One region of the Nocardiopsis sp. NPDC006139 genome, then DNA from elsewhere that is predicted to be linked to it. Evidence: predicted binding sites of a transcription regulator. Region 1 holds the regulator's gene; each other region holds the start of a gene.
What was found. The regulator HrcA, encoded in region 1, represses chaperone genes, less so after heat shock. The targets are predictions, from matches to a motif close to TTGGCACTCTCNNNNNGAGAGTGCCAA.
Positions count from the first base shown of each region.

Region 2: the regulator HrcA is predicted to act here: its motif matches at 1,978-2,004, upstream of groL (chaperonin GroEL).
Region 3: the regulator HrcA is predicted to act here: its motif matches at 8,110-8,136, upstream of groES (co-chaperone GroES).

Region 1 is NZ_JBEXTT010000006.1:86,596-96,478, reverse strand. Features, by position in the region: gene ABZ249_RS09750 (histidine triad nucleotide-binding protein) at 1-5, opposite strand, end outside; gene ABZ249_RS09745 (SigE family RNA polymerase sigma factor) at 286-816, shown strand; gene ABZ249_RS09740 (hypothetical protein) at 813-1,535, shown strand; gene ABZ249_RS09735 (16S rRNA (uracil(1498)-N(3))-methyltransferase) at 1,639-2,379, opposite strand; gene dnaJ (molecular chaperone DnaJ) at 2,376-3,515, opposite strand; gene hrcA (heat-inducible transcriptional repressor HrcA) at 3,520-4,533, opposite strand; gene ABZ249_RS09720 (DUF3097 domain-containing protein) at 4,674-5,504, shown strand; gene ABZ249_RS09715 (DUF4870 domain-containing protein) at 6,171-6,500, shown strand; gene ABZ249_RS09710 (DUF4870 domain-containing protein) at 6,543-7,256, shown strand; gene hemW (radical SAM family heme chaperone HemW) at 7,348-8,580, opposite strand; gene ABZ249_RS09700 (LacI family DNA-binding transcriptional regulator) at 8,648-9,709, opposite strand; gene ABZ249_RS09695 (glycoside hydrolase family 13 protein) at 9,806-9,883, shown strand, end outside.
Region 2 is NZ_JBEXTT010000012.1:160,541-170,423, forward strand. Features, by position in the region: gene ABZ249_RS17995 (response regulator transcription factor) at 1-64, shown strand, start outside; gene groL (chaperonin GroEL) at 184-1,812, opposite strand; gene ABZ249_RS18005 (ABC transporter permease) at 2,117-2,839, opposite strand; gene ABZ249_RS18010 (ATP-binding cassette domain-containing protein) at 2,929-3,894, opposite strand; gene ABZ249_RS18015 (PadR family transcriptional regulator) at 4,000-4,602, opposite strand; gene ABZ249_RS18020 (GNAT family N-acetyltransferase) at 4,734-5,216, opposite strand; gene ABZ249_RS18025 (ubiquitin-like small modifier protein 1) at 5,410-5,688, opposite strand; gene thrC (threonine synthase) at 5,762-7,021, opposite strand; SAM riboswitch class I at 7,035-7,176, opposite strand; gene ABZ249_RS18035 (trehalose-6-phosphate synthase) at 7,522-8,958, shown strand; gene ABZ249_RS18040 (hypothetical protein) at 9,073-9,537, shown strand; gene ABZ249_RS18045 (GrpB family protein) at 9,548-9,883, opposite strand, start outside.
Region 3 is NZ_JBEXTT010000002.1:33,091-42,973, reverse strand. Features, by position in the region: gene ABZ249_RS02320 (MarR family transcriptional regulator) at 1-264, shown strand, start outside; gene ABZ249_RS02315 (hypothetical protein) at 261-803, opposite strand; gene ABZ249_RS02310 (lytic transglycosylase domain-containing protein) at 870-1,676, opposite strand; gene ABZ249_RS02305 (GuaB3 family IMP dehydrogenase-related protein) at 1,885-2,991, opposite strand; gene guaB (IMP dehydrogenase) at 3,139-4,632, opposite strand; gene ABZ249_RS02295 (sigma-70 family RNA polymerase sigma factor) at 5,032-5,685, opposite strand; gene groL (chaperonin GroEL) at 5,941-7,548, opposite strand; gene groES (co-chaperone GroES) at 7,666-7,977, opposite strand; gene ABZ249_RS02280 (SAM-dependent methyltransferase) at 8,223-9,455, shown strand; gene ABZ249_RS02275 (hypothetical protein) at 9,845-9,883, shown strand, end outside.

The DNA of each region.
Region 1 (9,883 bases):
GTCATCGGCAACCTCCGTCGCATCGGGTCGGCACCATGATGCCGCAGGCCGGGCCCGGGGGCCGCACGCGTCCGTTCCACCCGGAAAGGGACGGTTCCCACCGCGGTCCGCCGGAAGCGCGATAGGCTTCCCTCCCGTGCGCGTCGGCGGCTCGAGCACCGTCCATCTCGGCCACGCTCGGGCGTGTTCGGGTTGAATCGCGCTCCTACCTGGAAAAGAAGAGGTATGCCCTTTCGTAAACCCCGCGACAAGGGTGTGCGTCGAACTGATGTGACGACAGAAACCATGGTGGCCGGAGCCACCACGGCGCCCCTGGCCGTGGAGTGGGACGCGGACCATGCCGTGACGGAGCTCTACCGGGAGCACTACCGTCCGCTCGTCCGTCTCGCCGCCCTGCTGGTCCGGGACCACGCGACGGCCGAAGAGGTCGTGCAGGACTCGTTCGTGGCCATGCACGGCGCGTGGCGGCGCCTGCGCGACCCCAACAAGGCCCTGTCCTATCTCCGCCAGGCGGTGGTGAACAAGGCCCGGTCCGTGCTGCGTCACCGTGCGGTCGTGGAGAAGCACGCTCCCAAGGCCCTGCCCGACGCCCCCAGCGCCGAACACGGCGCACTGAACCTGCTGGAGCGCGAGGCCGTGATCCGTGCCCTGCGCAAACTTCCCACCCGTCAGCGAGAGGCCATCGTGCTCCGGTACTACGGCGACCTGTCCGAGGCTCAGATCGCGGACGCCATGGGGATCAGCCGGGGTGCGGTGAAGAGCCACACATCCCGTGGCATCTCCGCGCTCCGCTCTGTTCTGGAGCAGACGACATGAGCAGCCCTACAGATCCCGCGAACGACGACTTCGAGGCCCTACTGCGGCAGGCGCTGAAGGCGGAGGCCGACACCGTCGCGCACTCGCCCGAGGCCCTGAACCTCATCCGCGAGCGGACCGCCGCCCGCCGCGGCGGCGCCTGGTTCGGGCTCCCGTGGCTGCGCCCGGCGCTGGCCGTGGCCGGTGCCGTGCTCATCGCAGCCTCGGTGGCCATGTCCACGCCCCAGGTGCGCGAGCAGGTGCTGGAGATGGTGCCCGCGGGCGCCGACAGGTTCGGCACCCCGCCGGAGCAGGACGGCGGCGGGGTGGCCGCGCCCACCCTGGAGGAGGAGGCCCCCGCGCCGGAGCCGCAGACCTCCGCGCCGGAGCCCTCCCCCGAGCCCTCGACCGAGCCGAGCGCGCCCGCCGAGGGCGGGGAGGACGGCGACGGCCCCACCGCGACCTCGACCTGCCCGTCGGTCCCCCCGACCGCGTCGGCCGACGACAAGGAGGAGGACGCGGACGGGCAGAAGGACGAGGAGTGCGCCCCCTCCGAGGAGCCCTCCCCCGGCAGCGGCACCGGTGAGCCGGGTGGCGGCACCGGCGGTGAGGAGCCCGGCGGCACCGGCGGTGGTTCCGGCGGCGACACCGGTGGCGGCACCGGCGGTACCGGCGGCGGCTCCACCGGCACCGAGGGGACCGAGCAGCAGTCCTCGTCGGGTGCCTCCGCCACGGAGTAGCGCGTGGACGTGGAGAAGGGGGCCTCCCGGGTCTGATCCCGGGAGGCCCCCTTCTTCTGTTCTTCTGTGTGCGGCCGGCTCGGCGGCGGCCGGGTCCCGCGGGCTACCAGCGCCCGGTGCGGGCCTGGAGCACGGAGAGCGCGGCCACCCCCGCCGTGGAGGTGCGCAGGACGGTGGGGCCCAGCAGGGCGCGCACGGCGCCCGCGGCGTCGAAGGCGTCCAGTTCGGCGTCGGAGAAGCCGCCCTCGGGGCCCACCACCAGGACCACGCCCGCCCCGTCGCCGTCGGCGGGGACCGGCACCTGCGACAGCCGCAGGCCGGCGTCCTCGTGCAGGACCACGCCCAGGTCGGCGGCGGCCAGCAGCTCGGCGACGGCGGTCCGGTCGGCGGGCTCGGCCACCTCGGGCAGCCGGGCCCGGCGGGCCTGTTTGGCGGCCTCGCGGGCGGTGGCCCGCCACTTGGCCAGTGACTTGGCGGCCCGGTCGCCCTTCCAGCGGGTGATGCTGCGCTCGGCCGACCAGGGGACGATCGCGTCGACCCCGGCCTCGGTCATCGTCTCCACGGCGGTCTCGCCGCGGTCGCCCTTGGCCAGGGCCTGCACCACGGTCAGCCGCGGGCGCGGAGCGGGTTCCCGGATCCGCTCCAGGACCCGGCAGACGATGTGGTCCCTGCCGGTGTCGACGACCGTGCAGCGCAGCCGCAGTCCCAGCCCGTCGGACAGGTCGACGGCCTCACCGGCCCGCAGGCGCCGCACCGCGGCGGCGTGGTGCCCTTCCGGGCCGGTGAGGGTGACGGTGTCGGCCGCCAGCTCGGCCGTGTCGGCGAGGAAGACCGGCGGCGTCACTTGGCGCCGAAGGCGTCGCGGAGCTTGGCGAACAGGCCGCCGTGGCCGGGGCTGAACCGGCCCGGGGCGCGGTCCTCGCCGCGCAGCTCGGCGAGCTTGCGCAGCAGCCCCTCCTGCTCCTCGTCGAGCTTGCCCGGGGTCTCCACGTCGACGCGGATGCGCAGGTCGCCCCGGCCGCCGCCGTCGAGGTGGGTGACGCCCTTGTTGGGCAGGGTGATGACGTGGCCGGAGTTGGTGCCCGGGCGCAGGTCGATGTTCTCGGTGCCGTCGAGGGTCTCGAAGGCGAAGGAGGCGCCCAGCGCGGCCGCCGTCATGGGGACGGTGACCGTGCAGTGCAGGTCGTCGCCGCGCCGCTCGAAGGTGGGGTGCGGCCGCTGGACGATCTCCAGGATGATGTCGCCGCGCGGGCCGCCGTTGGGGCCGACCTCTCCCTCGCCGGCGAGCTGGATGCGGGTGCCGTCGTCGACGCCCGCGGGGATCTTGACGGTGCGGGTGACCTTCTCGCGCACCCGGCCCTCGCCCGCGCAGTCGGGGCAGGGGTCGGGGATGACCGAGCCCTGGCCGCCGCACTGGGGGCAGGGGCGGGAGGTCATGACCTGCCCGAGGAAGGAGCGGGTGACCTGGGAGACCTCGCCCTGGCCGTGGCACATGTCACAGGTGGTGCGGTGGGTGCCGGCGGCCGTCCCCTCGCCCTGGCAGGTGGCGCACAGGATGGCGGTGGGGAAGGTGATCTCCTTGGTGACGCCGAACGCGGTCTCGGCCAGGTCCAGCTCGACGCGGATCTTGATGCTGCGCCCGCGCCGGACGCGCTCGCGGGGGCCGCGTCCGCCCGCCTGGCCGCCGCCGAAGAAGGCGTTCATGATGTCGTCGAACGGGAACCCGGCGGCGCCGCCGAAGCCGCCCGCGCCGCCCCCGCCCGGGGCGAAGGGGTCCTGGCCCATGTCGAACATCCGGCGCTTGTTCTCGTCGGAGAGGACCTCGTAGGCCTGGGTCACCTCCTTGAAGCGCTCCTGGGTGGCGGGGTCCGGGTTGATGTCCGGGTGCAGCTCGCGCGCGAGCCTGCGGTACGCCTTCTTGATCTCGTCCTTGGAAGCGTCGCGACGCACACCGAGGACCTGGTAATAGTCTCTGGCCACTGAGTTACTGTCCTGCCAAAATCTGTCCGACATACCGAGCAACGGCGCGTACCGCCCCCATCGTCCCGGGGTAGTCCATCCGGGTGGGTCCCACGACACCGATCTTGGCGAGCGACTGGTTTCCCACACCGTAGTCGGCCGACACGACCGAGGTGGACCGCAGCCCCTCGTGGAAGTTCTCCGCGCCGATGCGCACCGTGAGCATCGACGGGTCCTTCGCCTCACCCAGCAAACGGATGAGGACCATGTTCTCTTCCAACGCCTCCAGGACGTCCCTCAGGCTGGCGGCGAAATCGACGGCCGCGAGGTTGGCCGTGCCCGCGAGGACCAGCTTCTCCTCGTGGCGTTCGACCAGGCTCTCCAGCAGTACGGACAGGACGGACGCCGCCATGGCGCGGTTCTCCTCGGGTACCTGCTGTGGCAGGTCCTCGACCGCGCCGGGGACCTCCGCGAGGTGCAGGCCGGCGGTGGCCCGGATGAGCATGCCGCGCAGGTCGGCGACCGCGTCGGCGTCGACCTCCCCCAGGCCGTCGATGACGCGCTGCTCGACCCGGCCGGTGTCGGTGATGACCACCAGCATGAGCCGCTGGCCCGCGAGGGGCACCAGCTCGACGTGCTGGACGGAGGAGCGGGTCAGCGACGGGTACTGGACGATCGCCACCTGGCGGGTGAGCTGCGCGAGCAGCCGGACCGTGCGGGCGACGATCTCGTCGAGGTCGACGGCGCCGTTGAGGAACGACTCGATGGCGCGGCGCTCCGCGGCCGAGAGGGGCTTGACCGAGGACAGGCGGTCGACGAAGAGCCGGTACCCCTTGTCCGTGGGCACGCGCCCGGCACTGGTGTGGGGCTGGGTGATGTACCCGTCCTCCTCCAGCGCGACCATGTCGTTGCGGATGGTGGCCGGGGAGACCCCGAGCCGATGGCGGTCGGCGAGGGCCTTGGACCCCACCGGTTCGTTGGTGCTGACGAAGTCCTCGACGACGGCACGCAGGACCGCGAGCTTGCGCTCATCCAGCAACTCGCCACCTCCTGGCACTCGATGGTCCTCAGTGCTAATTCTATGCCCGGACGCAAACCCCGGCCGCTCCGCGGGCGGGGGCGGCGCCGGCGCGGCGCCTTCCCCGCCGGCGGGGGGCGCCGTCTGTAGACTGCACCACCGTGGCTACCAAGGGAACCGGCCGGTACGGCCGCGATGTGCTGGCCTCGGCGCGCAACCGCCCTGAGCGGAGGGTCCGCGAGGTCCCGCTCGACCGCGACCTCGTGGTGGAGGACGCCGGGGAGGCGTTCTGCGGCGCGGTGGTCGGCTGGGACAAGGCGACCGTGACCCTGGAGGACCGGCACGGGCGGCGCCGGGTGTTCGCACTGGAACCGGCCGCCTTCCTGGTGGACGGCGAGCCGGTGACCCTGGTGCGGCCGTCCGCTGCTCCGCGGGGGCCGCTGCGCAGCGCCTCCGGTTCGGTCGCCGTCCAGGGCCTGAGGGCGCGCACGGCCCGGGAGGGCCGGATCTACGTCGAGGGCGCCCACGACGCGGAGCTGGTCGAGAAGGTGTGGGGGCACGACCTGCGCGTGGAGGGGGTGGCCGTCGAGTTCCTGGAGGGGGTCGACGACCTGCCCGCGATCGTGGCGGAGTTCACCCCCGGCCCGGGGCGGCGCCTGGGGGTCCTGGTGGACCACCTGGTGCCGGGGTCGAAGGAGTCGCGGATCGCCGAGCGGGTGCGGGGCGGGGACGTCCTGGTGGCGGGCCACCCCTACGTCGACGTGTGGCAGGCCGTGCGGCCGGCCGCGCTGGGCATCCGCGCCTGGCCCGAGGTGCCCAGGGGGGTCCCCTGGAAGGAGGGGGTCCTGGAGGCGCTGGGCTGGCGGATGAGCACGGGTGAGGCGTGGCGCCGGATCCTGGGTTCGGTGCGAACCTATGCTGACCTGGAACCGGCCCTGTCGGGTCGGGTGGAGGAACTCATCGATTTCGTCACCGGCCCGCACGGACCGTGACCCCCCTTGCGCCTAGGATTCAGACCGGACACGAGGCCGGTTTCTGCCTCCGGTCGTCGGTACGGCCCGGTAGACACGAGATAGCGCCCCTCACCAGCGGAGCCGAGGAAGAGCATGAGCGAGACCCCGACGAATCCCCCGTCCCCGGAGGACCCGAACCAGGGCCCGCCCTCCGGCGAGCAGCCGCAGGCGCCGTCCCCCTACTCCCCGGAGTACGGTGAGCAGCGGGGGCACGAGCAGTACGGCGCACAGCAGCCGTCCGGCGGGTACCCCGCCCACGGCCCCTCGGGCGCGCAGCCGGGGTACGGGCAGTACGGGCAGCCCTCGGGCGGACAGCCCGGCCACGGGCAGTACGGCGGACAGCCGCAGCCGCAGTACGAACAGCCCCAGGCGCAGCCCCCGCAGGCACAGCAGCCGCAGTACGGACAGGGCCAGCCCGGCTTCGCCCCGGCGCCCGGCGCCCCGCACTACGGCCCGCCGCAGCCCCAGGCCCAGCCGCCCTACGGGGACCAGGGCCCGTACGGCGGGGCCCCGCAGCAGCCGCAGCCCCAGGGACAGCCGCAGTACGGTGTACCGCAGGGGCAGCCGCAGTACGGGCAGCCGCAACCCGGGGCCGGTGCCTCCGGCGCCCCGGCCCAGAGCGGCGACAACGACGTCCTGATGGCGATGCTCGCCCACCTGTCCGGCTTCATCATCGCCTGCCTGGGCTGGATCCCCCCGCTGGCGATCTACTTCGCCAGGCGGAACACCTCGCCGTACGTGCGCCACCACGCCTCCGAGGCGGCGAACTTCCAGATCACGCTGCTCATCCCGTACATCTTCGCCGGGGTGGTCTTCATCGGTCTGGGTATCTTCTTCCCGAACCTGTCGTGGATCGGTTCCCTGCTGATCGCCCTGATCTGGATCGTTTCGATCGTGTTCGGCGTCCTAGGAGCCAACGGAGCCAACAAGGGGGCGTGGTACCGCTACCCGTTCAGCATCCGTCTGCTCAAGTGACCGACCGCACCCGCGAACGCACCCGTCCCTAAGGAACCCGAGATGTCCTACCCCAACACGCCACCGCCGGAAGACCCCTACGGCCAGCACCCGCAGCAGGGCGGCCAGGACCAGTCCGGCGGCTACCCCGCGCCCGGTCAGCAGAACCCCTCCGGCGGCTACCCGGCGCCCGGCTACCAGGACCAGTCCGGCGGCTACCCCGCGCCCGGTCAGCAGAACCCCTCCGGCGGCCACGCGGCACCCGGCCACCACGACCCGTCCGGCGGCTACCCGCCCCCCGGCGCCCAGCAGCCCGGCGGCTACCCGCCGCCGCCCGGAGCCCCCGGGGGCTACCCGCCCCCGGGCGGGTACCAGGACCAGACCGGCGGCTACCAGGCGGCCGGCTACCCGTACGGCGGCTACGGCGCCCAGCCGGGCTCGGCCACGGGCGCCCCGCCCAGCCAGGACGAGCGGCAGTTCGGCCTGTTCGCCCACCTGGGCGGCGGCCTGCTCGGCTTCATCGTCCCGCTGATCATCTACCTGATCAAGCGCGAGGAGTCGCCGTTCGTCCGCGACCAGGCGGCCCAGGCCCTCAACTTCCAGCTGCTGGTCCTCATCGGCTACGTGGTGTCCAGCATCCTGATGTTCGTCTTCATCGGGATGATCACCTGGTTCCTGTGCTGGGTCGCCGCCGTCGTCTTCGGCATCCTGGGCGGCGTCGCCGCCAACAAGGGCGAGTGGTACCGCTACCCGTTCAACGTCTCCTGGATCAAGTAGGCCGACCGCTCCGCGGACGCCGCGAGGGGCCCGGTCCTCGGACCGGGCCCCTCGTCGTGCGTCCCCCCGCCGCGCTCGCGGCGGGCGCCGCTCAGGTGAGGTCGCGGACCACGGCGTCGGCGAGCAGCCGCCCCCGGCGGGTGAGCACGGCGCGGCCGGCGCGGTGCGCGTCGGCGTCCAGCAGCCCCTCGGCGACGGCGCGGGCGGCGGCCTCCCGGCCCGGGGGTTCGAGCAGGTCCAGCGGGCACCCCTGCTCGATCCGCAGCTCCAGCAGCACCCGCTCGAAGCGGCGCTCCTGCGCGGTGAGCACCTCGCGGGCCTGGGCCGGGCTGGAGCCCTGGGCCAGGCGGGCGGCGTAGGCGGCCGGGTGCTTGACGTTCCACCAGCGCGTGCCGCCCACGTGGCCGTGCGCTCCGGGGCCCACGCCCCACCAGTGGGCTCCGGTCCAGTAGAGCATGTTGTGCCTGCTGCGGCCCTCGGGCGTGCGCGCCCAGTTGGACACCTCGTAGGGGGTGAACCCGGCCTCGGCGAGCACCGTGTCGGCCATGAGGTAGCGGTCGGCCATGGTGTCGTCGTCGGGTTCGGCGAGCTCGCCGCGGCGCACCCGGGCGGCCAGGCGGGTGCCCTCCTCCACGATGAGGGAGTAGGCGGAGACGTGGTCGGGGCCGGCGGCCACGGCGGCGTCCAGGGAGGCCCGCCAGTCGTCGTCCTCCTCCCCGGGGGTGCCGTAGATGAGGTCGAGGTTGACGTGCTCGAACCCGGCCTCGCGGGCCCAGGCGACGCACTGCTCGGGGCGGCCGGGGGTGTGGCCGCGCTCCAGGACGCGCAGGACGTGCGCCCGGGCGCTCTGCATGCCGAACGACACCCGGGTGAACCCGGCCTCGCGCAGACGGGACAGGTACTCGGGGGTGACGGTCTCGGGGTTGGCCTCGGTGGTGACCTCCGCGCCCGGTTCCAGGCCGAACCGGTCGGCGATGGCGGCGAGGATGCGGCCCAGGTCTTCGGCGGCCAGCAGGGTGGGGGTCCCCCCGCCCACGAACACGGTGCTCACCCGGGGCCGGGGGCCCGCCAGGACCCGGTCGGCCAGGGCGATCTCGGCGATGGCCTGGTCGGCGTAGGTGTCGCGGGAGGCGACCGCCGTTCCGTCGCGGGAGACCAGCTCCTCGGCGGTGTAGGTGTTGAAGTCGCAGTAGCCGCAGCGGGTGACGCAGAAGGGCACGTGGACGTAGAACCCGAGCGGCCGGTCGCCGAGTTCGGCGAGGGAGGCCTCCGGCAGGTCGCCGGTGCGCGGTACGGGTTCGCCGTCGAGGGCAACGGAAGGCATGTACCCAGTGTCACCGACCCGCGTGTGTGCCCGGTCCCGGCGGGTCGCGCCCCGGCCCGGCCGGGGGTCAGAGCGCGGAGCCCTGGACGGCGGCGCCGTCGGGGGTGCGGGGGGCGCCCGGCCCGGCGCCGGGGGCGATGCCGGTGGAGCCGCGCACGACCAGCTCGGGGCCGAACACGAACTCGGTGTGGGAGACGGGGTGCCCGGCGATCTCGTCGCACAGCGCCCGGGCGGCGGCCAGCGCCATGGCGTGGACCGGCTGGCGCACGGTGGTCAGCGGCGGGTCGGTGAACGCGATGAGCTGGGAGTCGTCGTAGCCCACCACGGAGAAGTCGCGGGGGACGCGCAGGCCGCGCTGGCGGGCCGCGCGGATGGCGCCCAGCGCCATCATGTCGGAGCCGCACACCATCGCGGTGACGCCGCGGTCGATGAGCCGGGTGGCGGCGGCGTGGCCGCCCTCCACGCCGAACAGCGACAGCTCCACCAGGTCGGCCCCGTCCAGGCCGTGGTCGCGCAGCGCCGCGTGGTAGCCCTCCAGCTTGCGGCGCACCGGGACGTAGCGCTCGGGGCCGCTGGTGAACCCGATGCGGGTGTGCCCCAGGGCGACCAGGTGGTCGACGGCCAGCCGCCCGGCCTCGCGGTCGTCGCAGGAGATGAACGCCGCGGGGATCTCCTGGGCGAACCCGTTGACCAGGACGATGGGCAGCCGCCGGGAGACCAGGGAGCGGTAGCGCTCGTGGGAGGCGGTGGTGTCGGCGTGCTTGCCGGAGACGAAGAGGATGCCCGAGACGTTGCGCTCCAGGAGCAGCTCGACGTACTCGTCCTCCGTTATCCCGCCGGGGGTCTGCGTGCACAGGACGGGGGTGTAGCCGCGCTGGGCCAGCGCCCCCTCGGCCGCCTGGGCGAACATGGGGAAGACGGGGTTGTCCAGTTCGGGGATGACCATACCCACGAGGCCCGCGGAACGCTGGCGCAGCCGGGCGGGGCGTTCGTATCCGAGGACGTCCAGCGCGGTCAGGACGGCCTTGCGGGTTTCGCTGCCAACGCCCGGTTTGTCGTTGAGCACCCGCGAGACCGTCGCCTCGCTGACACCTGCGTGCCGCGCGATGTCGGCAAGTCGTGGACCCATGGGCGCAACTGTAGTCGAGATGGTCGTCACATGGTTGAAAGTTGGCGGTAACCTTGCGCAAGAACTTGCAGCCACCGATCGGGAAGGACCCCCACGATGACCCACGAGTCGCACTGGTGGCGCGACGCGGCCATCTACCAGATCTACGTGCGCAGCTTCGCCGACGCGAACGGG
Region 2 (9,883 bases), on a different contig from region 1:
CGTGGAGACCCGCACCGCGGCGGTGCGCGCGGCGGTCGACCTCTCGCTCATCTCCTGGGACTGACGCCCTCGGGACCGGCTGTTCGGGAACGGGTGCCCGGAAAGCGGAACCGGGCGGCCCCGAGGGGGCCGCCCGGTCGTCGCGGGTTGAGGTCGCGTATCCCGACCCCGAACTCCTGGGGACTAGAAGTCCATGCCGCCCATGCCACCGGTCGGGTCGGCCGCGGGGGCCGCCTTCTCCGGCTTCTCGGCGATGACGGCCTCGGTGGTCAGGAACAGACCGGCGATGGAGGCCGCGTTCTGCAGAGCGGAACGGGTGACCTTGGTCGGGTCGATGACGCCGTCCTTGAACAGGTCGGTGTACTCACCGGTGGCGGCGTTGAGGCCGAACCCGGGCTCCAGGTTGCGGACCTTGTCCGCCACGACGCCGCCCTCGAGGCCGGCGTTCACGGCGATCTGCTTCAGCGGCTCGGCGATGGCGCGGCGGACGATGTCGGCACCGATGGCCTCGTCGCCCTCCAGCTCCAGCTTCTCGAACGCCGGGACGCTGGCCTGCAGCAGCGCCACACCACCGCCGGGGAGGATGCCCTCCTCGACCGCGGCCTTGGCGTTGCGGACGGCGTCCTCGATGCGGTGCTTGCGCTCCTTGAGCTCCACCTCGGTGGCGGCACCGGCCTTGATGACCGCGACGCCGCCGGCCAGGCGGGCGAGGCGCTCCTGGAGCTTCTCGCGGTCGTAGTCGGAGTCGGTGCGCTCGATCTCGTTGCGGATCTCGTTGACGCGACCGGCGATGGCGGTGGCGTCGCCGGCACCGTCGACGATGGTGGTCTCGTCCTTGGTGACGACGATCTTGCGGGCGCGGCCGAGCATGTCGAGCTCGGTGTTCTCCAGCTTGAGGCCGACCTCCTCGGTGATGACCTGGCCGCCGGTCAGCACGGCGATGTCGCCGAGCTGGGCCTTGCGGCGGTCACCGAAGCCCGGGGCCTTGACGGCGACGGACTTGAAGGTGCCGCGGATCTTGTTGACGACCAGGGTCTGCAGCGCGCCCTGCTCGACGTCCTCCGCGATGACGACCAGCGGACGGCCGGCCTGGAGCACCTTCTCCACGATGGGGAGGAACTCGTTGTTGTTGGAGATCTTCTGGTTCGCGATGAGGATGTACGGGTCCTCCAGGACCGTCTCCATGCGCTCCAGGTCGGTGGCGAAGTAGGGCGAGATGTAGCCCTTGTCGAAGCGCATGCCCTCGGCGAGCTCCAGCTCGAGCCCGAAGGTCTGCCCCTCCTCGACGGTGATGACGCCTTCCTTGCCGACCTTGTCCATCGCCTCGGCGATGGTCTCGCCGATCTGGGTGTCGCCGGCGGAGATGGAGGCGGTGGAGGCGATCTGCTCCTTGGTCTCGATCTCCTTGGAGAGGTTGCCCAGCTCCTCGCTGATGCGGGAGACGGCGGCCTCGATGCCCCGCTTGAGGCTGATCGGGTTGGCGCCGGCGGCGACGTTGCGCAGGCCCTCGCGCACGAGCGCCTGGGCCAGGACGGTGGCGGTGGTGGTGCCGTCACCCGCGACGTCGTCGGTCTTCTTGGCGACCTCCTTGACCAGCTCGGCCCCGATCTTCTCCCACGGGTCCTCGAGCTCGATCTCCTTGGCGATGGAGACACCATCGTTGGTGATGGTGGGGGCGCCCCACTTCTTCTCCAGGACGACGTTGCGGCCCTTGGGGCCGAGCGTCACCTTGACGGCGTCCGCAAGCTGGTTCATGCCGCGCTCGAGGCCGCGACGGGCCTCCTCGTCGAACGCGATCAGTTTGGCTGCCATTGAGTTCTTGTCCTCCCGTGACCGGGCTGATACGCGGTGGGACGAGGCGTGCGCCCGCGACGGACGACCGCGGATCCGCCGGCGACCCTGTTGCCGGCGGCCGCGGTCTCGCAGCCTCGATCCGGTTTAGCACTCAGCCGGGGCGAGTGCTAACCAGATCCCTTTTTAGCACTCGGCATGGGAGAGTGCAAACGATGCGGTCACGATTCCACCACCTCTTCGACACGCGTTCACCTGCGCAAACCCCCCATGTGACGGGTTTTTCCGCTCGCGGCGGACGAGACCGGCCGAGCGCGGGCGGGGGTCAGGCGGAGATCCGGCGCATCGCCCGCGACCCCAGTCCCAGGACCAGCAGGGTGGTCGCCAGGGCCACCGCCCAGCCGATGCCCACGGCCGCGTTCCACTCGCCCGCGAACAGCGCCCGCTCCGCGTCCACCACGTAGGCGACGGGGTTGGCCCGGGACAGCGCGTACAGCCAGTCCGGCGCCAGGTCCATCGGCAGCAGCACGCCCGACAGCAGCATCAGCGGCATCACGGCGGTCTGCACGATGGGCGCGAACACGTAGGTCTGCCGGACCTTGAGGGCGACCAGGTACGACAGCGACGACAGGCCGACGCCCAGCACGATGAGCAGCAGCAGGCCGGCGGCGAAGCCGGCCACCGGGACGCGGAACCCGAACGGCACGACCAGGACGACGATGAGCGCCATCTGCAGCGCCATGACGGCCACGTCGCGCAGCACCCGCCCCAGCAGCAGGGCCACCCGGGAGGCCGGGGTCGCCATCAGGCGCTCGTGCGCCCCCGAGGAGATCTCCGGCAGCAGCCCGAACCCGGCGAAGCCCGCGGTGAACAGGGCGAGCATGACCAGCAGCCCCGGCACGAACCACTGCCAGGGGTTCTCCCCCTGGGCCCCGGCCAGCCCGGTGAGCAGCGGCGCGAACAGCACCAGGTACAGGACCGGCTGGAGCATGCCGAACAGCAGGAAGGCCGGCCGGTGTAGCAGCGGGCGGAACTGGCGGACGAACATCAGCCAGGTGTCCCTGGCCAGGGACGAGGGCCGCGCGGCGGCGGTGCCGTACGTGTCGGCGGCGGTGTCGGCTGTCGTGGTCTCGGTGGTCACGGGTTCTCCTCCCGCAGGCTGCGGCCGGTGAGGGTCAGGAAGACGTCGTCGAGGGTGGGGCGCTGCACCCGCACGGTGGTCAGGGCGATCCCGGAGCCGTCCAGGGAGCGCAGCAGCTCGGGCAGGACGGCGTCGCCGCGCTCGATCCGCAGCCGCACCCCGGCCTCGCGCCCGGGGACGACCTCGACCTCCCGGGCGGTGGGCAGCTTCTCCGCGATCGCGGCGCCGGCGGCCGCGGCCTCCGCGTCGGCGACGGTGAAGGTGACGAGGTCGCCGGAGACCCCGCCCTTGAGCTCGTCGGCGGTGCCGTCGGCGATGACCCGCCCGTGGTCGATGACCAGGACCCGCTCGGCCGCCTCGTCGGCCTCGTCGAGGTAGTGGGTGGTCAGGACGATGGTGGTGCCGAACTCCGCCCGCAGGCGGGCGATGTGGTCCCACAGGTTGGCGCGGCTGTGCGGGTCCAGGCCGGTGGACGGCTCGTCGAGGAACAGCAGCGGCGGCCGGTGGATGAGCCCCATCGCGATGTCGAGGCGGCGCCGCTGCCCGCCGGACAGCTTGGTGACCTCCCGGTCCGCGGCCCCCGACAGTTCGAGCATGTCGAGCAGCTCGGCGGTGCGCGCCCCGGCCGTCGCCCGGTCCAGCCCGTAGAGCAGGCCCTGGGTGTAGAGCTCCTCCCCGGCGCGCTGGTCCTCGCCCGCGCCGTGGCCCTGGCCGACGAACCCGATGCGGCGCCGCACCTCGGCCGGCTCGGCGCGCACGTCGCGCCCGGCGACCACGGCGGTGCCGGAGGTGGGTTCGAGCAGGGTGGTGAGCATGCGCAGGGTGGTGGACTTGCCCGCGCCGTTGGGACCGAGCAGGGCGACGAGTTCGCCTGCGGCGACGTCGATGTCGATGCCCCGGACCGCCTCGACGGTCTCCCTGCCGACGCGGAAGTGCTTGGTGAGATCCCGGGTACGGATCATCCGCGACTCCTTATTCAAAGTTGAATATGGAGAGTCTGCCCCACCTCCGCTTCATATTCAAGTTTTAATACGAGGGCGTGCGGGCACCGGCTCCGCTCCGCGCGCCTACCCGCGCGGGGCCCCCGCGGGCGGCAGGCCGAAGGCCTGCGGTCCGTCGTCGGCCATGGTGTAGCGCCCCTCCTCCAGTTCGCGGATGAGCCTTCGGGTCCACTCGACGGCCGCCCCCACGGTCAGCTCCCACAGGGTGAAGAGCGGGCGCACGTGCTCGGGCTTGTCCCACTCCTCGGTGCTCAGCCGGGCGATCTCCAGCGCCTGGGCGCTGCTCTTCTCCAGGTCGGCGATCCGGCTCCGGAGCAGTTCGACCACCTCGGCCCGCGGCAGCGCCGTCATCAGGGTGACCCCGGCGCACAGCAGCGCGTGGTCGTCGCCGGCGTGGGAGAGCGCCTTGCGCAGCAGCCGGTGGAACTCGGCCTCGCCCTCCCCGGTGATCTCGTAGGAGACGCGCTCCACCACATCGTCGCCCTCGGCCTCCACCTCCCGCAGCCTGCCCTCCGCGGTGAGCTTGCGCAGCGCGTGGTAGATGGACCCCCACTTGACGTTGGCCCACTCCGAGGCGCCCCAGTCCATCAGCTCGCGGCCGACCCGATACCCGTGGGCGCGCCCCGAGATGCGCACCACACCCAGCACCAACAACCGCGTCGCCGACATCGCCGCCTCATCCGGAGCTCCCCGGGGACCGCCCCCGGTGGGACTCCAGGTTACGGCCCGTGTCCGCGCGCCCCCCGGCCGCCGCCGGGGGCCGGGTGTCGGGCGCGCGGCACCCGGCCCGGCCGCAGCCGTCACAGGGCCTGGAAGTAGCGGGAGACCGGCAGCTCGGTCAGGCCCGCCTTCTCGTAGGTGCGCCGGGCCGGGGCGTGCCCCTCGTCCCCGCCGGTCTCGACGACGGCCATGCCCATGCCCTGGCCGCGGATCCAGTCCACCGCGTGCCGGGTGAGCGCCTCCCCCACCCCGGCCCGCTGGTGGCCGGGGTGCACGGCCAGCAGAGTGACCTCGCCGGTGTCGTCCTTGGGCCGGATCACCACGGCGTAGAACCCGGCGACCGCGCCGTCCCGGACGGCCACCCGCACGGTGGTGTCCGCGTCGTCGAGCGCGCCGCCGACCTCCGTCCGCTGGCTCTCCCGCCAATCCGGGATCATCCGGTCGTAGATGCGCCCGCCCAGCACCCGCCGCAGCGACGCGTGCACCGGCTCCCAGGCCCGCAGCGACAGCTCCAGCACCGCTTCGCGGTCGCCGTCCCGGAAATCCCTGATCTCGATACCCATACCGGAACCGTACTCAGCCGCTCCGCGCCCGGACAAAGGCTTTACCGCCCCCCGCGGCGGGCCCGGGGCGGAAGGCGGGGCGGCCGCGGCGGCGCGGGAACGAGGGCGGCCCCGCGTCCGGTGGACGCGGGGCCGGGGAGCCGCCGGCCTCGTGGGCCGGCGGGGTTCGGGGGGTCGTGCGGTACGGGGGCCGTCAGCAGCCGCCCGCGACCGCCGGGATGATCGAGACCTGCGCACCCTCGGCGACCTCGGTCTGCAGCCCCTGGGCGAAGCGCACGTCCTCGTCGCCGACGTACACGTTCACGAAGCGCCGCACCTTCCCGTTCTCGTCGAGGATGCGCGCCCGGATGCCCGGGTGGTTGGCCTCCAGGTCGTCGAGGATCTCGGCGAGGGTACCGCCCTGCGCGGTGACCTCCGCGGCGTCGTCGGTGTAGGTGCGCAGGATGGTGGGCACGCGAACGCTGGCGCTCATGGCGTCCTTCTTCCGTGGTGGTGGTCGTGGAGGGAGTGGGCCCCGGGGCGTGGCGCCGCCCCGGGGAGCGGGGTCAGGCCAGTCCGGCCTCGGCGAACGCCTTCAGGGACGGCTTGATGGTGGCCGTCACCCCGGCGCTCACGGCGTTCAGGGTCTTGAGCCCGTCACCGGTGTTGAGGACGACGGTCTCGGCCCCGGGGTCGAGCCGCCCCTCGCGGACCAGCTTGCGCAGCACGCCGGTGGTGACGCCGCCCGCGGTCTCGGCGAAGATCCCCTCGGTCCGGGCCAGCAGCGAGATCGCCTCGACGACCTCGTCGTCCCCCACGTGCTCCACCGAGCCGCCGGTGCGGCGGGCGATGTCGAGCACGTAGGGGCCGTCCGCCGGGTTGCCGATGGCCAGCGACTTGGCGATGGTGTCGGGCTTGACCGGCTGGATGACGTCCAGGCCCTTGTCCCACGCCTGCGCCACCGGGGAGCAGCCGGTGGCCTGCGCGCCGAAGACCTTGTACGGCCGGTCCTCGACCAGCCCCAGCTTGATCAGCTCCTGGAAGCCCTTGTCGATCTTGGTGAGCTGGGAGCCGGAGGCGATCGGGATGACGATCTGCTCGGGCAGCCGCCAGCCGAGCTGCTCGGCGATCTCGTAGGCCAGCGTCTTGGAGCCCTCGCCGTAGTAGGGGCGCAGGTTGACGTTGACGAAGCCCCAGCCCTCGCCCGCCGGGTCCCCGATGAGCTCGGAGCAGAACCGGTTGACGTCGTCGTAGTTGCCGTCGATGGCCACGACCTGGCCGCCGTAGACCGCGGCCATGACGACCTTGGCCTCCTCCAGCCCGGCGGGGATGAACACGCAGGACTGGAACCCCGCGCGGGCCGCCGCGGCGCCGACGGCGCCCGCCAGGTTGCCGGTGGAGGAGCAGGAGAGCGTGGTGAAGCCGAAGTTGCGGGCCGCCTCGACGGCGATGGCCACCACCCGGTCCTTGAAGGAGTGGGTGGGGTTGCCGGAGTCGTCCTTGATGTGCAGGGAGGCCAGGCCCAGTTCGGCGGCGAGGCGGTCGGCCTTGACCAGGGGGGTGAGGCCGGGGTTCATGTTGGGCAGCTCGGCCACGTTCTCCGGGACCGGGAGCAGGTGCCGGTAGCGCCAGATGTTGGCGGGGCCGCTCTCGATGTCGGCCCGGGTGACGGCGCCGAAGTCGTAGGCCACTTCCAGCGGGCCGAAGCAGAACTCGCAGGCGAACCGGGGGGTGAGGTCGTAGCGCTCACCGCATTCGCGACAGGACAGCGCGGCGGCGGGGCCGAAGGCGCGGACGGAGGTGGGTTCGGTGGCGGCAATCGCCATGGCGAGGCGTCTCCCCTCATCTTCCCTGGCGGACACCTTGTCCCCAGGCCGGAGTTGGCACCTGTCCCGGCCGCCTCGCGTGTCCGCGAGCGATGTACGCCGAGATGGTTGCCGGGGCTTCGCAGGGCCGGTCCCTCCACCCCTCTGGATGAGCAATATGAAGTTGTCGTGGTGTGGCCGCCGGCTCCTCCCGGAACCGGCAAGGTCACTGTAACGGACGTGTCGGCCGGTTTTCCACGGGGCGTGATCCGGGTAACACGAACCGACTCACATGGTGAGACGGCACAGGTCGGCGGCGGCCGCGCGCGTGTGCCCTGTTTCCACCGCGTGACATCGTGCGCCCGTGACCTGGGGCGGGTTTGGGGCGTACGCCGACCGGCGAGACCTAGGGTGCGCCCTCCGCCCTCCGTCCCTTCCGCACCGGGTCGGCACCGGCCACGGGGGCCGTTTCCGTATCCTGCGCTCGACCGGATCCCGCGCACCCGAGAGGACGAGACCACGTGGACAAGGCACAGATCCTCATCGCCTCCAACCGAGGACCGGTGTCCTTCTCGATCAACGAGGACGGCTCCCTGGAACACCGCCGCGGCGGCGGCGGCCTGGTCTCCGGCATGATCTCGGTGGCCACCGAGATCGACAGCATCTGGGTGTGCGCCGCCCTGTCCGAGGGGGACCGGCGGGCCGCGGCCGAGGCCCCGGGGGCCCGTCTGGACCGCGACCACGACCTGGGCGGCATGCGCGTGCACATGCTGGACATCCCCGAGGAGACCTTCCAGGGGGCCTACACCGGGGTCGCGAACTCGACGCTGTGGTTCCTCCAGCACATGATGTACGACACCCCGAACAAGCCGTCCTTCGGCTCGGGGTTCCGGCGGCGGTGGGAGGACTACACCGCCTACAACAACGCCTTCGCCGAGGCGCTGGTGGCGGGTGCCGCGGACAACGCCCGGGTGGCGGTGCAGGACTACCACCTGGCGCTGGTGCCGCGCATCCTGCGGGCCCGCCGTCCCGATCTGCGCATCGCGCACTTCTCGCACACCCCGTGGGCCCCGCCGGAGTACTTCCGGATGCTGCCCGACGACATCGCCCGGGAGCTGCTGTCGGGGATGCTCGGCGCCGACCGGCTGGGCTTCCTCAGCCCGCGCTGGGCCGATGCCTTCCTGCGCTGCTGCGCGGAGATCCTGCGCGCGGACGTGGACTTCCGCAACCGGACCGTGGAGTACGGCGGCCGGGTGGTCGGGGTGGGCGTGCACGCGCTGGGCGCCGACGAGGAGGGGTTGCGCGAGAGCGCCGCCGATCCGCTGGTGGCGGTCCGCCGGGAGACCCTGGAGGAGCTGGTCGGGGACACCAGGCTCATCGTCCGGGTGGACCGGACCGAGCTGTCCAAGAACATCGTGCGGGGCCTGGAGGCGTACCGCGAGCTGCTGCACGCGCACCCCGAATGGCGCGGGCGGGTGACCCACCTGGCGTTCGCCTACCCGAGCCGCGGCGACGTGCCCGAGTACCGCGAGTACACCGACACGGTGCTGCGGGTGGCCAAGGAGATCAACGAGGAGTTCGCGACGGCCGACTGGACGCCGCTGGTCCTGGAGGTCAACGACGACTACCCGCGTTCGCTGGCCTCGTTCCAGCTGGCCGACGTGCTGCTGGTGAACCCCATCCGGGACGGCATGAACCTGGTCGCCAAGGAGGGCCCGGTGCTGTCGGAGCGGGACTCGGTGCTGGTGCTGTCGCGGGAGGCGGGGGCCGCCGACGAGCTGGGCGGGGACGCCCTGACCGTCAACCCCTACGACACCGTGGAGACGGCGGAGGCGCTGCACCGGGCGCTGTCGATGCCCGCGGCCGAGCGCCGGGCCCGGCGGGAGCGCCTGGCGGAGGCGGCGGTGGCGCTGCCGCCGCGCCGGTGGTTCCAGGACCAGCTGCGCTCCCTGGGCTGATCCCTGGCCCCGGCCCGGGGCCCGCTCCTCCCCCCGGCGGAACCCCACCGCCGGGGGAGCCGGCTCCCCCGCACGGGGGAGGGGCGCGGCCGCGCCGTGCGCGATGCTGGGCCCATGGACATCCGGACCCCGCACCCCTCCACCGCCCGGCCACCGCACCACACCGCCCGTTGGGCGGTGGCCGCGGCGCTGTGGTCCCTGCTCTACGTCGCTTCCAAGGTCCAGTACGCCCTGGCCGGCCGGCTGGGGGTGACCGGCGGCCCCGCGGTCCCGGCCGACTCCTACGCCGGGTTCGGCCCCGGCGGGGTGGCCGCCGCCCAGTGGGCCAACGCCGGGGTCGGGCTGGCCGTGGCCCTGCTCTTCCTCCTGGCGGCCCTGCCCGTCGCCCGTCGGGTACCCCGGTGGCTGTCCCTGCCGCCGCTGGGGGCGGTGGCGCTCATGGCGCTGGCGGGAGCGGTCGGCATGGTCTACCGGGACCTGGCCGAGGGGTCCGGCGGTACCGTCTTCGGCCTGTACTGCCTGGTGTGGGCGGCCCTGTCCGCGAAGGTGCTGGTGGGCCTGGCCCGGGCCCGCGGCTGAGCGGCCCCGGTCAGTCCTCGGGCAGCGGCGCCCCGGCCTCCGCGAGGATCTCGCGCACCACCGCGCTCTTGGCGTCGGCGTAGTCCTGGATCCTCTCCCAGGTGCGTTCGGCCAGCTCCCGCTTGACCCTGACGTAGCGTTCGCGGGCCCCGGGGTTCGCGATGAGGTGGTCGCGGAACCGGCGCATCCGCTCGATCTCCTCGCAGCCCTCGCTGAAGACGTGCAGGTTGAGGTTGACGTCGGGGCCCTTGAACACGCGGTGCTCGTACCAGTCGGGTTCGCGGATGACCAGTGTGTACCCCGCCCTGGCGAGGTCGGGGAGGTAGGAGTCCTCGTCCGCGGAGTC
Region 3 (9,883 bases), on a different contig from region 1:
GTGGCCAAGCTGGCCGAGGGCGGGTTCGTGGAGCGCGTGCACTGCGAGAGCGACCGGCGCAGCTGGTTCGCCAAGCTCACCGACAAGGGCGCGCAGACCCTGCGCACCGCGGGCGTCGAACACGTGCGCAGCATGCGCGAGAACATGTTCGACCTGCTCAGCCCCGAGCAGCAGGCGCAGCTGCTGGACATCTCCCGCACCCTGCTGGCCCGGCTGGCCCCGGGCGCGGAGGACCACGCCACCCGGGTCCTCCAGGACCTCTAGGCCGCGGGGCCGGGTGCAGGGGCGAGGCCGGGCCGGGCGGCCTCGGCCGCCTCCAGCCGGCGGATGAGCCGGTGCACGATGAGCAGCGGGATGATCCCGAAGACGCCGAACGAGATGTCGATCAGCTGCCACAGCCACGGGATGCCCCGGATCGGGCCGCAGATCAGCGCCAGCGGCACCACCATCACGCAGGCGATCATGCCGAACTGGATCACCCAGATGTTGCGCACCGGGTCCCGCCAGGGGCCGATGAACGCCACCGCGATGACCAGGTGCGCGAACGCCAGCCAGTCGGTGCCGTAGAGGACGAACGGCTGCTCCGCCTCCACCGTGTCCAGACCGGCGCGCACCCGGGAGACCCAGTCGGCCAGCCAGGGCGCGGCCTCGGACACCGGCGCGAGCGGACCGGCCAGCAGGGAGTCCAGCAGCCGCACTTCGGCGGGCAGGGGGAAGGCGGTGACGCCGCTCAGCACCAGGCCCACGATGAACAGGCAGATCCAGATGCGGATGCGGCGCAGCAGCGCCTGTCGAGTGTCCACACCCGGATTCTCCCGCAGGGGTCCGGACCGCCCGATCCGCCCCCCGGTCCCGAGCGTGACCGCAGGTCAGGCCGAGGCGTCGGCGTAGGCGTGGGCGTAGGCCAGGACGTCGGCCACGTACTCCGGGGAGCGGTTGTACGACAGGATCGCCGCCTCCCAGTCCTGTGCGGTGCTCAGGTCGCGGCCGTTCGCGCACAGGTAGCGGCCGGCGGACAGGGCGGCGTCGTCGATCTGGTGCGGGTCGGGATCGCCGGCCCCCGAGGCGGAGGTGCCCCACCGCGCCCAGGTCCCGGGGATGAACTGCATCGGGCCGACCGCCCGGTCCCAGGTGGTGTCGCCGTCCAGCAGGCCGCCGTCGGTGTCGGGGATCGCCCGGGTGTTGTTGGTGCCGTCCAGCGGGATGCCGATGACGTTCACGGTGGTGACGCCGTCCGGACCGATCTCGCCGCCCGCGTAGGTGCCGTGCCGCGACTCCACGAACCCGATGCCCGCCAGGGTCGGCCAGGACAGGTTGCAGGAGGGCAGCTCCTCGGCCAGCGCCAGCTGCGCGCCGGCGTAGCCCTCCAGGGCCCGCACCGGGATGGTCGTGGCGCCGGAGACCTGCTCCAGCCAGTCGTCGGCGGCGCGCGGCCCGGTCCCGGGCGTCTGCTGCTCGTCGGCGCCCGCCGAGGAGACCGGGTCCGGCTCGGCCGGGTTGACCTCGGCCGACGCCGGGGGGCCCGTGAGCTGGTCGTGCGGGGGCGTCTCGATGGTGCCGTCCGGCGGCCCGCCGGCCGCCGACGACGGGGGCTCCCAGTCGGAGAGCGACCGCGAGACCCGGTCGACGGCGAAGAGCACGCCGCCGGTCAGTGCCAGGCACAGCGCCAGAGTCACGCAGACGGCGACGAGCGGACCCCTGCCCCGCCCGTCACGGGTACCCCTGCCCAAAGCCCCACCCCTTCCCTCGCAGAACCCTTCGGAATCGTCGGGTCGTGTGACGCCGACGGCCGGAACATGGTTGCACACCGCTCCCGGAGCCTTTCCGGGAGCACAACGAAAAGCGGGGACGCGCCGGTTCCCCGGCACGCCCCCGCGACACCCGTCAGCGGTGCGGGTTGACCACGACCTCGACCCGCTGGAACTCCTTGAGGTCGGTGTAGCCCGAGGTGGCCATGGTGCGGCGCAGCGCGCCCATGAGGTTCATGGAGCCGTCGCTGGTGGACGCCGGGCCGTGCAGGATGGCGGACAGGTCGCCGATGGTGCCGACCCGCACCCGCTCGCCGCGCGGCAGCTCGCCGTGGTGCGCCTCGCTGCCCCAGTGGTGGCCGGCGCCGGGCGCCTCGGTGGCGCGGGCCAGCGGAGAGCCCACCATGACGGCGTCGGCGCCGCAGGCCAGGGCCTTGGCGATGTCGCCGCTGGTGGTCATGCCGCCGTCGGCGATGACGTGCACGTAGCGGCCGCCGGACTCGTCGAGGTAGTCGCGGCGGGCGGCGGCGACGTCGCCGATGGCGCTGGCCATCGGCACCGCCACGCCCAGCACGGAGCGGGTGGTGTGGCCCGAGCCGCCGCCGAAGCCGACCAGGACGCCCGCGGCGCCGGTGCGCATCAGGTGCAGGGCGGCGGTGTAGGTGGCGCAGCCGCCGACCACGACCGGGACGTCCAGGTCGTAGATGAACTGCTTGAGGTTGAGCGGCTCGGCGCGCCCGGACACGTGCTCGGCGGACACCGTGGTGCCGCGGATCACGAAGATGTCCACGCCCGCGTCGACGACCGCCTTGTGGTACTGCGCGGTGCGCTGCGGGGACAGGCGGGCCGCGGTGACCAGGCCCGCGTCGCGGATCTGCTCGATCCGGCGGCCGATCAGCTCCTCCTGGATGGGGGCGGCGTAGATCTCCTGCAGCCGCCTGGTGGCGGCCACGTCGTCCAGCTCGCTGATCTCCGCCAGCAGCGGCGCCGGGTCCTCGTACCGGGTCCACAGGCCTTCGAGGTCGAGGACGCCCAGGCCGCCCAGGCGGCCGATCGCCACGACCGTGTCCGGCGAGGCCACACTGTCCATGGGGCTGGCCACGAGCGGCGTCTCGAACCGGTAGGCGTCGATCTGCCAGGCGATCGACACCTCCTCCGGGTCGCGCGTGCGCCGAGCCGGCACGATGCCGATCTCGTCGAGCTCGTAGGCCCGGCGCCCGTTCTTGCCCAGCCCGATCTCCACCTGAGCCAACGCTTCGATCCCCTCTGACGTGCTGCCCCGGCCGGTGCGACCGGTGCGTTCACTACCGCCGAGAGTCTATCCGCCCCGTTCCGGGAACGGGTCGGGCCGCCCGGAGGGACTCCGGACGGCCCGGTGCGCGGCGGTGTGTCAGCGGCCGTTGTAGTTGGGCGCCTCGACGGTCATCTGGATGTCGTGCGGGTGGCTCTCGCGCAGACCGGCGCTGGTGATGCGCATGAGCTGGCCGCGCTCGCGCAGCTCGTCCAGGGTGCGGGTGCCCGCGTACCACATGGACTGGTGCAGGCCGCCGACGAGCTGGTGGGCGACCGCCTGGAGCGGGCCGCGGAACGGCACCTGGCCCTCGATGCCCTCGGGGATGAGCTTGTCCTCGGAGGAGACGTCGGCCTGGGCGTAGCGGTCCTTGGAGAAGGAGCGGCCGCGCATGGCGCCCAGCGAGCCCATCCCGCGGTAGGCCTTGAACTGCTTGCCGTTGATGAAGATGAGCTCGCCCGGGCTCTCCTCCACGCCGGCCAGCAGGCTGCCGAGCATGACGCTGCTGGCGCCGGCGGCGATGGCCTTGGCGATCTCGCCGGAGTACTGGAGCCCGCCGTCGGCGATGAGGGGGACGCCGGCCGGGCCGCACGCCTTGGCCGCCTCCAGGATGGCGGTGAGCTGCGGGGCGCCCACACCGGCGATGACGCGGGTGGTGCAGATGGAGCCGGGGCCCACCCCGACCTTGACGGCGTCGGCGCCCGCGTCGATCAGCAGCTGGGCCCCGGCGCGGGTGGCCACGTTGCCCGCGACGATGTCGGCCCTGGAGTTGGCCTTGAGCTTGGCGACCATGTCGGCCAGGCCGGCGGAGTGGCCGTGGGCGGTGTCCACGACGATGAAGTCCACCCCGGCGTCGACCAGCAGCTTGGCGCGCTCGGTGGCCTCCGGGCCCACGCCCACGGCGGCGCCCACGACGAGGCGGCCGTCGGCGTCCTTGGTGGCGTCGGGGTACTGCTCGCTCTTGATGAAGTCCTTGACGGTGATGAGGCCGCGCAGGCGGTCGTCGGCGTCCACCAGCGGGAGCTTCTCGACCTTGTTCTCGCGCAGCAGCTCGAAGGCGCGCTCGCGGCTGACGCCGACCGGCGCGGTGACCAGGTTCCGCGTGGTCATGACGTCGCGGACCAGGCGGCCGCGGTCGCTCTCGAACCGCATGTCGCGGTTGGTGACGATGCCCACGAGGCGGCCGGAGTCGTCGGTGACGGGGACGCCGGAGATCCGGTAGTGCGAACACAGGCGCTCGACGTCGGCGAGGGTGTCCTCGGGCTTGCAGGTGACCGGGTCGGTGACCATGCCGGCCTCGGAGCGCTTGACCAGGTCCACCTGGGCGGCCTGGTCCTCGGCGGAGAGGTTGCGGTGCAGCACGCCGGCGCCGCCCTGGCGGGCCATGGCCACGGCCATGCGGGCCTCGGTCACGGTGTCCATCGCGGCGGACAGCAGCGGGATGTTGAGGCGGATGTTGCGGGACAGCCGGGTGGCGGTGGTGGCCTCGCCGGGCTGCATGTCGGAGTAGGCCGGTACGAGCAGCACGTCGTCGTAGGTCAACCCCGGCGGCAGCAGCTTGTCCCCGTAGTCGCCGATGTTCTCCTGACCCATGACACAACCTCCGCTGCTCGCTCCGGCACGCCGGCCCTCCGGCGCGCCCGCGCGGTGCTCGCCCCCGCGTGTCGTCTCATCCTAGGTCGTCGCCCCGGTGGGGTCGGGGGGAACGGGGCGTTCTCCCCGCCGCTCGGGCGTGAAAGTGAGCAGTCTCACTGTTTGAGATGGGACGGTGCGGGGCGGAGCTGATCGGCCGCGGGCCGGGAGGGACCCTGCCCAGGTCAACACCGGTGGGTGCGCGTGTTCTTCCCCGCCCGTCCGCGGCGGGCGCGGGCGGGCGCGGCTCAGTGGCGGCGGCGCGGGGTGTAGCGGACGGGGCCCAGGGCCCGGCAGGCCGCGTACACGCGGGGGCGGTCGGGACAGGGGCGGCGCCCGTCGCCCGGGCGCCCGGCGCGCTCAGGGGAGGAGGCGGTTCGCCACGGCCACCTGCCGAAGCCGAGCAATAGCCCGGTGCTGGGCAACCCGTACCGCGCCCGCCGACATTCCAAGTACATGTCCCGTCTCATCCGCTGTCAGTCCTGCTATCACCCTCATGACCAGCAGTCGGCGCTGCTGTTCGGGGAGCTCGTCGAGCAGCTCCCGCGCGCGCTGGGCCTCGATGACCCGCACCGCGGCCTCCTCCGGCCCGGGCGCCTCGTCGGGGCGGTCCGGGACGGTGTCGCTGGAGACCAGCTCCACCCTGCCCGCACCGCGCAGGGTGTCGGCCACCTTGTGCGCGGCGATGCCGAAGACGAAGGAGGCGAAGGGGCGGCCCCGGTCCTGGTAGCGCGGGATCGCCGAGAGCAGGGCGATGCAGACCTCCTGGGCCACGTCGTCGGAGTAGTGCGCCAGACCGGACACCCGGGCCAGCCGGGCACGGCAGTAGCGGACCACCATGGGGCGGACCTCGCGGAGCAGCGAGTCCATGGCGCCGTCCTCACCCCGGACCGCCCGCGACCCCAGGTGGTTCAGGCCGGTGTCGCGCGACGCGGGATCGGGTTCCCCCGGTGTTCCTGGCCGCTGCGCGGTAACGCCCCCCCGGGCGTTTGCATCCGTCACGCTAGTGATCATGCCCCCGTCCGCCGACCTGACCGCTCCAATCGCCAACTACGGAATGGTTACGTTTTGGGAAATTCACCCCAAAACGGATCGGCGCGTGCGGTCAAACCCGAAGCGTACGTGATAGTGCACACCTTCTCGACCCCGGGCCCGGCGCCCCCGGGGGACGCGGGCGGCCCGGCCCCCGCGCACAGACCGGTGGGCCGGTCCGGGAGCACCCCGGACCGGCCCACCCCGGCGTCCGCGGACGGAGTCCGCCGCGGTCCGTCAGTGGCCGTGGCCGTGGCCGTCGTCGTCGCCCTCGTCCTCGGGCTTGTCCGCGACCAGCACCTCGGTGGTCAGCAGCATGCCCGCGATGGAGGCGGCGTTCTGCACGGCGGAGCGGGAGACCTTGACCGGGTCGATGATGCCCTCCGCGGTCAGGTCGCCGTAGGTGCCCTTGGCGGCGTTGTAGCCGTGGCCGACCTCCATCTCGGAGACGCGGTGGACCACCACGAAGCCCTCGGCGCCGGCGTTCTCGGCGATCCAGCGGGCGGGCTGGGTCAGGGCGCGGCGCACGATGCCCACACCGGTGGCCTCGTCGCCGGTCAGGCCCAGGTCGTCCAGGGCGGTGGAGGCGTGCACCAGGGAGGCGCCGCCACCGGCGACGATGCCCTCCTCGATGGCCGCGCGGGTCGCCGAGATGGCGTCCTCGAGGCGGTGCTTCTTCTCCTTGAGCTCGACCTCGGTGGCCGCGCCCACGCGCAGCACCGAGACGCCGCCGGCCAGCTTGGCCAGGCGCTCCTGGAGCTTCTCGCGGTCCCAGTCGGAGTCGCTGGCCTCGATCTCCTTACGGATCTGGGAGATGCGGTCCTCGACCTCGGACTGCTCGCCGGCACCGTCCACGATGGTGGTGGTGTCCTTGGTGACGGTGATGCGGCGGGCGTTGCCCAGCACGTCGACGTCGGCGTTCTCCAGGGTGAGGCCGACCTCCTCGGCGATGACCTGGCCGCCGGTGAGGATCGCGATGTCCTGGAGCATGGCCTTGCGGCGCTCGCCGAAGCCGGGGGCCTTGACCGCGGCGACGTTCAGGGTGCCGCGGATCTTGTTGAGCACCAGGGCGCCCAGGGCGTCGCCCTCGATGTCCTCGGCGATGATCAGCAGCGGCTTCTTGTTCTGGACGATCTTCTCCAGCAGCGGGAGGAGCTCGTTCAGGTTGGAGATCTTGCCCTGGCTGATGAGGATCTGCGCGTCCTCCAGCACCGCCTCCTGGCGGTCGCCGTCGGTCACGAAGTAGGGCGAGATGTAGCCCTTGTCGAACTGGAGGCCCTCGGTGAACTCCAGGTCCAGCCCGAAGGTCGGGGACTCCTCGACGGTGATGACGCCGTCCTTGCCGACCTTGTCGAACGCCTCGGCGATCAGGTCGCCGATCTGGGCGTCCTGGGCGGAGTTGGTGGCGACGTAGGCGATGTCCGCGCGCTCCTCGACGGGGCGGGCGCGCTCCAGCAGGATCTCGGACACCTTGGCGGCCGCGGCGTCGATGCCCTTCTTCAGGGACATCGGGGAGGCGCCGGCGGCGACGCTGCGCAGGCCCTCGCGGACCAGCGCCTGGGCCAGCACCGTGGCGGTGGTGGTGCCGTCGCCCGCGGCGTCGTTGGTCTTGGTGGCGACCTCCTTGACGAGCTGGGCGCCCAGGTTCTCGTAGGGGTCGTCCAGCTCGATCTCACGCGCGACGGTCACACCGTCGTTGGTGATGGTCGGGGCACCGAACTTCTTGTCGATGACGACGTTGCGGCCGCGCGGGCCCAGCGTCACCTTGACGGCGTCGGCGAGGCGGTCGACGCCCCGCTCGAGGGCGCGGCGGGCGCCGTCCTCGAACTCCAGGATCTTCGGCATTCCGTTCTTCCTTGGTAGGCCTGGCCAAAAACAGGCATCCCGCCCGCCCGGCGAGGCGCCGACCGGTGCGGGATGCGGATACTGCTCCGGGCCCGTGCGAGCGGGCCGCGTCGAGGACTACTTCTCGACGACCGCGAGGAGGTCGCGGGCGGAGAGGACCAGGTACTCCTGGCCGTCGTACTTGACCTCGGTGCCGCCGTACTTGCTGTAGAGGACGATGTCGCCGACCTGGACGTCCAGCGGGATGCGGTTCTCGCCCTCGTCGTCCCAGCGGCCCGGGCCCACGGCCAGGACCTCGCCCTCCTGGGGCTTCTCCTTGGCGGTGTCCGGGATGACCAGGCCGGAGGCGGTGGTCTGCTCGGCCTCCAGGGCCTTGACCACGACGCGGTCCTCGAGCGGCTTCAGCACGGTCTTGGTGGCGGTCGACACTGTGTGACCTCCCCCTTCAGGATTTCGGTGTCCAGTACTTCCGGTCCGCACGCGTGAGAGCGCGGACCGGCTGAGAAAAAGGGGCGACCGCGGCGGCCTGTCGTCGCGGGTGCCAGACCGGCCTCGTCGCGATTAGCACTCTACCCCCGAGAGTGCCAGAATGGAAATGTGGCCGTGACCCCTGGTCAGCGGCGTTACCGGACCCGGCACCGTGCGGGGCCGCTCCACCCCGGCGAAGGAGATCCATGCGCGCGCCCGCGTTCGAGGCCCTGCTGACCGAAGCGGGCCGGGAGGTCCTGGCGTCGGTGGACGCCGGGTCGGCCGCCCGGGACGCACTGGCGGCGGCCTCCCGGCTGCGCGAGGACCCTCGGGTGGCCGCCCTCGACCCCGGCCTACCCGTTTCCGAGCTGGTGAACGCGGTCCTCACCCAGATTTCGCTGCGCGTTCGCGGACGCGCCAAGTTCGGCGCCCTGGCGGACCGCATGTACTTCACCCCGAACGGCCTGGAGCAGTCCACCCGCCGGTCGGTCGCCGAGTACCGGGCCGAGCGGGTGGCGCGGGCGCACGCGGGCCCCGCGGGCGACCTGTGCTGCGGGATCGGCGCGGACCTGCTGGCGCTGGCGGCCCGGGGGATCCCGGTGGAGGGGGTGGAGCTGGACCCCGCGACCGCGGCGGTGGCCCGGGCCAACATCGGGGCGCTGGGCCTGGAGGGCACGGCCCGGGTGCGCGAGGGCGACGTCACGGAGGTCTCCCCGGGCGAGTACCCGCTGCTGGTGTGCGATCCGGCCCGGCGCGGCGGGCGCGGCCGGGTGTTCGACCCCGCCGCCTACTCCCCGCCCTGGGACGTGGCGGTGGCCCTGGCCGAGGGGGCGGAGGCGGCGTGCCTGAAGGCCGCCCCGGGCATCCCGCACGAGGCGCTGGCCCCGGGCGCGGACACCGAGTGGATCTCTGTGGACGGCGAGCTGAAGGAGGCGGCCCTGTGGTTCGGGGCGCTGGCCGGCGGGCCGCGCCGCCGGGCCACGGTGCTGTCCGAGCGCGACGGCTCGCGCACGCACCTGGACGAGGATCCCGGCCTGGGGCCGGCGCCGGTGGCCCCGGCGCGCCGGTACCTGTACGACCCGGACCCCGCGGTGGTGCGCTCGCACCTGGTGGCCGAGGCGGCGGCCCGGGTGGACGGGGCGCTGCTGGACGAGCGGATCGCGTACTTCACCGCGGACACGGCGGTGCGCTCCCCGCTGTGGCGGGTGCTGGAGGTGGAGGAGGTCCTGCCCTTCTCCCTCAAGCGGCTCAGGGCCGCGCTGCGCGAGCGCGGGGTGGGCACGGTGACGGTGATGAAGCGGGGGTCCGCGGTGGACACCGAGAAGCTGCGCCGCGACCTGAAGCCCTCCGGCCCCGGGACGGCCACGGTGGTGCTCACCAGGATCGGGGAGCGGCCCTTCGCGCTGCTGTGCCGCGAGACGTCCGCGACGGCGGCCTGACCTGGAACGACGGCCCGGTCCGGCCGGGAGGGGGCGGTCACCCAGAGTAGGACCCGAGGTATCGGATCGTTATCTCACAGGGCGGATATCTTTCCCGATCCCCTGGGGGGAGGGCTCTCCGGGTCGTTAGACTGGGGCCGCGATTCCCTCCCTTCTCATGGGTTCACCCGGAAGGCCGTGCGTGAGTGATCCGCAACGCGGTTCGGTCGACGCTGGCCCCTTGCCTCGCGCGTATACACGCAGTCACACTCTGATCACAGTGAGGCGCGAACGCCTGCGGGACCGCCGCCCGCCCGGGGACCATCGAGAACCCGACCTGCCCGGAACACCCACCGTCCATTCCCCCGGGCCAGGTGTCGGGAGCGCCAGAGAGAACAAGGAGCACCTCGGTGGAACAGAGCAATCACAACTTCCTCAACGGGGGAGGT